Regions from separate parts of the Streptomyces sp. NBC_00289 genome, predicted to be linked through region 1. Evidence: riboswitches for the same ligand, from Rfam matches in the RefSeq annotation. Region 1 holds a riboswitch; the other holds the start of a gene.
The links. A riboswitch is a leader RNA that binds a small molecule or an ion and turns the genes downstream of it on or off. The one in region 1 is predicted to bind cobalamin.
Positions count from the first base shown of each region.

Region 1 (3,611 bases):
GATCATCGACTGTGACACCGGTGTCGACGACGCCCTCGCCCTGCTGTTCGCCGTCCGCCACCCCGGCCTTGACCTGCGCGCGATCACCTGCGTGGCCGGGAACACGGACGTGGACGGGGTCGTCCGCAACACCCTGACCGTGCTGGAGCAGGCCGGAGCGCCCGGCATCCCGGTCGCGCGAGGTGCCGAGCGGCCGCTGATCGAGCCCGTGCGGACGGCCCGGCACGTGCACGGGCAGGACGGGATGGGCGACCTCGGGCTGCCCGCGCCGACCCGCGTTCCGGTCGACGTGGACGCGGTGACGCTGCTGCGCCGCGAGATCCTCGCCTCCCCGCGCCCGGTGACCCTCATCCCGACGGCACCGCTGACGAACATTGCGCTGCTCCTGCGCACGCACCCGGAGGTGGTGCGCAACATCGAGCGGATCGTGTTCATGGGCGGCGCGGTGGCGACCGGGAACGCCACGCCGGTCGCCGAGTTCAACGTGTGGCACGACCCGGAGGCGGCGGCCGTCCTGCTCACCGCGGGCGTGCCGATCACCATGTACGGCCTCGACGTGTTCAAGCAGGTCCTGGTCCCGGCCGCGGACGTGGAGCGGCTGCGCGCGAGCGGGGACCCCCGTCTGCGGCTGGCCGGTGAACTGCTCGCCCACCGCGACCCGGCCACCTCCGGCGACCCCACCCCCACGGGCGGCCTCGGTGACGCGGGCGCGGTCTGCGCGGTCGTCGACCCGGAGGGGCTGACCACCGAACGCCTGCCGGTCGAGGTGTCCCTGGCCCCGGGCCCGACCCGCGGCCAGACCGTCGTCGACCGCCGCCCGCGCCCCGGCGAGTCCGAGATCCACGAGGGCGTACGGGAACAGGCCCTGGTGGACGTCGGCCTGGGCGTGGACGCGGAGCGGTACGTGAAGCTGTGGCTGACGACGGTCGAGGGCGTCTGAGGAAGCCGCTGGAAGGCTGTCGCGGCGGAGAGCCGGCGGAGAACCGGGGAGACCCGGGGAGTCCCGGCAGCTGTCCTAGCGACTGTCCGCCGGCCGCACCGCCCAGCGCTGTTCCACCTTGGCGACCTTCCAGTACGTCACCGCCGCCGCCCACACCACCACGAACAGGCCGACGATGACGTAGCCGACGTTGTCCAGGTCGAGGCCGGCGACCCAGCCGCTGAGGTCGTCGCTCAGGTCGAGCTTCTCGTGCAGGACGCCGACCAGTTCGATGGTGCCGATGAAGAAGGCGACGGCGATGGACAGCCCGGTGATGGTGAGGTTGTAGAAGACCTTGCGGACGGGGTTGGAGAAGGCCCACTGGTAGGCGAAGTTCATGAAGGTGCCGTCGAGGGTGTCGAACAGGCTCATGCCGGCGGCGAACAGCAGCGGCAGGCACAGGATCGCGTACCAGGGCAGCCCGGCCGCCGCGCCCGAGCCGGCCATCACCATCAGCGTGACCTCGGTGGCGGTGTCGAAGCCGAGGCCGAAGAGGAAGCCGAGCGGGTACATCTGGCCGGGGCGGCTGATGGACCGGGTGAGCCGGCCCAGGATCCGGTTCATGAACCCCCGGGAGTCCAGGTGCTGTTCGAGCTCCCGCTCGTCGTAGGTGCCCGCGCGCATCGCCTTGAAGACCTTCAGGATGCCGAGCAGGGCGACCAGGTTGAGGGCGGCGATGAGGTAGAGGAACGTCCCCGAGATCGTCGTACCCATGAAGCCGAGGGTCTGGTGGGTGCGCGAGCCCTCGTTCATGACAAGGCCGGCCAGTCGGGTGCCGCCGGCGATCAGCGCGGCGAGCAGGACCACCACGCTGGAGTGGCCGAGCGCGAACCAGAAGCCCACCGAGACCGGCCGTTTGCCGTCGGCCATCAGCTTGCGGGTGGTGTTGTCGATGGCGGCGATGTGGTCGGCGTCGAAGGCGTGCCGCATGCCCAGCGTGTAGGCGGTGACGCCGAGTCCGACGCCGAAGGCCCTGGTGCCGACCTCGTAGTGCTCGGGGACGACGAGCAGGAAGAGGATGCCGAAGGCGACGACGTGCAGGGCGGCGACGGCCGCCAGCAGGCCGGCGGTCTTGACGGTGTCCTCCCGGCGCCACGTGAAGGACGCCGGGGCGGGTTCGGGCAGGGTCATGCGGTCACGCTCCAGCACCTCGTGGATCACTTCGTGAGATGCCGTGGCCGGTCTCCTGGCTTACGGGTCGTACGCCGCCGGCCCGCCTTCCCGGTCACCCTGCGGCGACCAGTGGCTGTCCCTCGCGGGACGGTGGGCCGGAAACTCCCCGATCACAGTGGCGAGGGCCGCTCCGGCATGGACCCCTGAGGGGTCGTCACCGGCTTCCCGAGCACCACGGCCCGACCACCGTAGGGCGGCGGGCGGTCCACTGCATAGCTGCGCACCTGCGCAGGTATGGAAGATCACACAGTGCGCCTGCGAGGATGGCGGTATGCATCTCGTCCCGGCCGACCGCGCGGACCGGCGCACCATCGACGGTCACCGCGTGTGTGACGCCGTCGCCGCCATCGGCGACCCCGCGCATGTCCGCACCTGGGCCGACCGCTTCGCCCTGCTCGGCGAGCCCCGGCGGCTGGCCCTGCTGCTGGCCCTGCACCGCACCGGACCGCTGGCCGTGTCCGACCTGGCGATCGCGACCGGGACGAACGACCCCGCCGTCTCGCAGGCGCTCAGGCTGCTGCGGGCGGCCGGGGTCGTCGAGGGGGAGAGGGAGGGACGGGTGGTGCGCTACAGGCTGGTCGACGAAACCGTCGCCGCCCTGCTCGAGCCTCTCGGTCCTTCCGACGGGTGAGGCTCGGCCCCCGGTGTGTGTTCCAGGGGGCGGAGGCCGCCCCCTGGAAGGGTCACGCGCGCGTGCTCCGGCGCCGGCGGGTGGCCACCACGAGGCCCGCGCCGCCGGCCAGCAGCACCGCCGCCCCGATCGCGATCGGCCCCGTGCTGCCGTTCGCGCCGGTCTCGGCGAGGTCGTCACCGCCGCCGTTCGGCGTGGTGGCCGGCGCGGTGGTGGACTCGGAGGCGGCCGGAGTCGGGGTCCCGGTCTCGGTCGACGGCGTCTCGCTCGCCGGCGGCGTGGACTCCTCCGCCGGCTGGGAGGGCTCGGAGGACTCCGGGGCCGTCGGGGTGGACGGCGTCTCGGGCGGAGCCGTCGTGCAGTCCTTCGTGCCGCCGTTCCAGGCCGCGATCAGCTTGTCCTTGATGACCGGGCGGTCCGGGCCCTTGGGCAGGTCGCCGTGCTCGAAGCCGTCCTTCGCGTCGAGCTTGCCGTCGAACCTGACCGCACCCCGGTAGAGGTCGATCTGCGCGTAGCAGCCCGCGTCCGGCACGGCGATGTCCAGGGACTCGGTCTGGCCCGGCTTGACCGTCACGGTGTCGAAGTCGACGAAGACCTGCTCGCCGGAGGTGCGGAAGCTGGACCCGTGGGCGAGGTAGGAGGCCAGGGAGGCGGTGCAGGTGGTGGCGTCGCCGGCGGTGCGGACCTTGACGTGGACCTTGCCGTCGTCGGTGGGCCGCAGGTTCTGGTCGTCCACCTTCACCGAGTCGTAGAAGTCGGTGCCGTCGAGCGAGAACTGGCAGCGGTCGGTCTCCGTGACCGTGCCCGCCCCCGATCCGGGCTGGTAGC
Region 1 covers NZ_CP108046.1:5,045,016-5,048,626, reverse strand. The annotation lists gene OG985_RS22875 (nucleoside hydrolase) at 1-940, shown strand, start outside; gene OG985_RS22870 (HoxN/HupN/NixA family nickel/cobalt transporter) at 1,016-2,110, opposite strand; cobalamin riboswitch at 2,138-2,344, opposite strand; gene OG985_RS22865 (ArsR/SmtB family transcription factor) at 2,424-2,783, shown strand; gene OG985_RS22860 (LAETG motif-containing sortase-dependent surface protein) at 2,836-3,611, opposite strand, start outside.

Region 2 (3,611 bases), 2.7 Mb from region 1:
TGTCGGCGGCCGGTACGAACCGGCGGCCCGCGGCGGCCGCCACCTCGCGCAGGAAGGCACGCCGGAAACCGTCCGACTCCAGGGAGCCGTGCCAGTGCGTGCCCCAGACCTGGCCGACCCGGCAACCGTCCAGGCCGTGCCCCTCGCCGTCGGAGATGAACGCGTCTCCGCCCATGACGTCGGCGACCCCGTGGTGGATCTCGTACCCCTCGACGTGTTCGCCGAGGGCCTCGCCGACGGGCCGGGTGAGGGTCTTCTCGCGGGCGAACCGCACCCGGACGGGCAGCAGTCCGAGTCCCGTCACCCGCCCCCGCCGGCTCTCGACCTCGTCCTCGATGCGCTCACCGAGCAGCTGGTAGCCACCGCAGATGCCGAGCACCGGCCGGCCCTCGGCGGCGCGCCGCGCGAGCGCGCCGGCCAGGCCCCGCTCCCGCAGCCACTCCAGCGCGCGGACCGTGCCCCGGGTGCCCGGGACCACCACGAGGTCGGCGTCCGCCAGTTCCTCGGGCCGGTCCACGAACCGCACCACGACACCCGGTTCGGCGGCCAGCGCGTCCACGTCGGTGAAGTTGGACATGAGGGGGACCGCGCAGACGGCGACGCGCAGGACGTCCTCGCCGACGGGTGGGGCGGTGGCCGACTCGCGGACCGTCCCGCGCAACGAGATGCGCAGCCCGTCCTCCTCGTCGATGCCGAGCCCGTGCCGGAAGGGCAGCACGCCGTAGGTCCGCCGTCCGGTGAGCCCGTGCAGCATGTCGAGGCCCGGCTCCAGCAGCGAGACGTCCCCCCGGAACTTGTTGACGAGGAACCCGGCGACGAGCTCCTGGTCCTCGGGGGACAGCAGGGCGACCGTGCCGAAGAAGGAGGCGAACACGCCCCCGCGGTCGATGTCGCCGACGACGAGCACGGGCAGCCGCGCGCCCCGCGCGATGCCCATGTTCACGATGTCGGTGCGCCGCAGATTGATCTCCGCGGGACTGCCGGCCCCCTCACAGATCACCGCGTCATACGTGCCCCGCAACTCGGCGAGACAGTCGAGCACGGTCCCCAGCAGTTGCCGCTGCCGCCCTCCGTGGTAGCCGCGGGCACTCAACTCGCCCACGGGCCGCCCCATGAGCACGACCTGACTGCTCTGTTCGCCGCCCGGCTTGAGCAGGACGGGATTCATCTGCACCGTCGGCTCGACGCGGCACGCCTGCGCCTGCATGGCCTGCGCACGGCCGATCTCGGCGCCCTCCCGCGTCACGAACGAGTTGAGGGACATGTTCTGCGCCTTGAACGGCGCGACCTTGACCCCCTGCCGGACCAGCCAGCGGCAGATCCCGGCGGTGACGACGCTCTTGCCGGCGTCGGAGGTGGTGCCGGCGACCAGGAGACCACCGTTCATGACGTACGCCCCTTCACGATCCGCGTGGCAGAGATCCGCGTGACAGATGTCCGCGTGACAGATGTCCGCCTGACGAGCAGTCGCGTGGCGGCGATCCGCGCGGCGACGGTGACGCCGAGCGCGAGAACACCGACGCGCCGGGAGAGCCGCGCGGCCCGTTCGATGTCCCGTACCCGCACGGCACGCCCCGCCTGGTTCAGCACCGGCCGCCGCTCCACCCGCCCCCCGTACGACAGGGTCCCGCCCAGCCGCACCCCGAGTGCCCCCGCGAACGAGGCCTCCACGGGACCGGCGTTGGGGCTCGGGTGCTTCCCGGCGTCGGCACGCCAGGCCTGTACGGCACCCCGCGGGTCCCCTCCGCCGACGGCGGCCAGGACGGCGGTCAGCCGTGCTCCCGGCCACCCCGCGAGGTCGTCGAGCCGGGCGGAGGCCCATCCGTAGCGCAGGTATCTGGGCGACCGGTGCCCGACCATCGCGTCGAGGGTGTTCACGGCCCGGAACCCGACGAGACCGGGCACACCGCCCAACGCGCCCCACACCAGCGCCCCCACGACCGCGTCCGAGGTGTTCTCGGCGACGGACTCGACCACGGCCCGGGCGATCCCGTCCGCGTCGAGGGCCTGCGGATCGCGCCCGCACAGATGCGGCAGCCGCGCCCGCGCGGCCTCGACGTCCCCGGCCTCCAGGGCCCGGCCGACGGCCCGCGCCTCGCGCTGGAGGCTGGTCGCGCCCACCACGGCCCAGGTCGCGGCGGCGGTCAGCGCGACGGAGGCGGTACGGGACGGTCGTACGAGCGAAGTGGCGGCGGCGGCCAGGGAGACGGCGCTTCCGGCGCAGACGGCGGTGTGCAGCACGCCGTGGCCCCGGTGGTCCCGCCACAGCAGGCGTTCCACGGCACCGGCGGCCCGGCCGAACGCGGCGACCGGATGTCCGCGGCGCGGATCACCGAGGACCAGGTCGGCGAGGAGGCCGGCGGCGGCGCCGTACGCGAAGACGCGATCGGCACGCATCGGCTCAGCCGGCCGAGGGGTCGGGCAGAGCGCCGGCGGTGAACCTCGAACGGCAGCCGAGCATGGCTATGTGTCCTCACTCAGGGTGTCCACGCCCTGGTTCGACGAGACCGGCGGTGAGAGTTCCTGGCTCCCGGGGCTTTCTACCCCGGTCACAGTGGCGGGACCGCGCCGGATTCACACCGGCTTCCTCTCTTGCCGCCGTACATGGCCCCGGCAGTCCACCACGGTCCCCGAAGGGCCGTCAACTTGCTGTTGACCTGCGAAGGGAGAGTGTGCTGAGGCCCACACACGCGCGGTCACAGGCGCCACAGAGAAGTGGGGTGCGGGACGGCGATCCGTCCCGCACCCCACTCGGTGTCCTGGTGGCGGCAGGTCAGGCGATGATCAGCGAGATGCCGTACGCCACCGCCGCGGCGCAGGCCGCGAAGCACACGTACGCGCCGGTGACCGCGAGCACGGCGGAGTCTCCCTGGGCCGCCGCGCGTTCGCGACGGGAGAGACCGGTGACGCCGAGGGTGAACAGGGCCACGAGGGCCACGGTGATCACGAGGCTGACCCCGAAGACGGAGCCGAGAGCTGCCCAGTCGATCTTCATGTTGCTGCTTCCTTCGTAACCGGGGGCGCGGGGCTCAGACGGTGGTGGTGGCCGGCGGGACCACCGGGTCGGCGGCCGGGGCGGGGATCGTGGCCGTGAGGTCCTCGGCGACGGTGCCCACGGGCGGCGGGGTCACGACGGCGATCGCCGTGGTCACCACGCCGGCCGGCTCCTCGGGGTCGTTGACGTTGCTGTGGTCGATGACCTCGCGCCGGGAGATCTTCCAGATGGCGGCGCTGGAGGCGATCAGGAAGACGGCGACGACCGCGGTGCCCCAGTCGCCGAGGTCCGTCACGGACTCGGCGAGAGCGCCGACCAGGGCCGCGGCCGGGAGGGTGAGGCCCCAGGCGACGAACATCCGGGTGGCCGTCGACCAGCGGACGACGCCGCCCTTGCGTCCCAGGCCCGCGCCCATCACCGAACCGGAGACGGAGTGCGTGGTGGACAGGGAGAAGCCGAGGTGGGAGGAGGCCAGGATGACCGTGGCCGCGCTGGTCTGGGCGGCGAAGCCCTGCTGCGGCTGGAGGTCGGTGAGGCCCTTGCCCATGGTGCGGATGATGCGCCAGCCGCCGAGGTAGGTGCCGAGCGCGATGGCGAGGCCCGCGGAGAGGATGAC
Region 2 covers NZ_CP108046.1:7,746,427-7,750,037, forward strand. The annotation lists gene OG985_RS35030 (cobyric acid synthase) at 1-1,387, opposite strand, end outside; gene OG985_RS35035 (cobalamin biosynthesis protein) at 1,384-2,397, opposite strand; cobalamin riboswitch at 2,497-2,648, opposite strand; gene OG985_RS35040 (hypothetical protein) at 2,774-2,995, opposite strand; gene OG985_RS35045 (anion permease) at 3,030-3,611, opposite strand, start outside.
Region 2: another riboswitch for cobalamin. It lies ahead of OG985_RS35035 (cobalamin biosynthesis protein); the one in region 1 lies ahead of OG985_RS22870 (HoxN/HupN/NixA family nickel/cobalt transporter).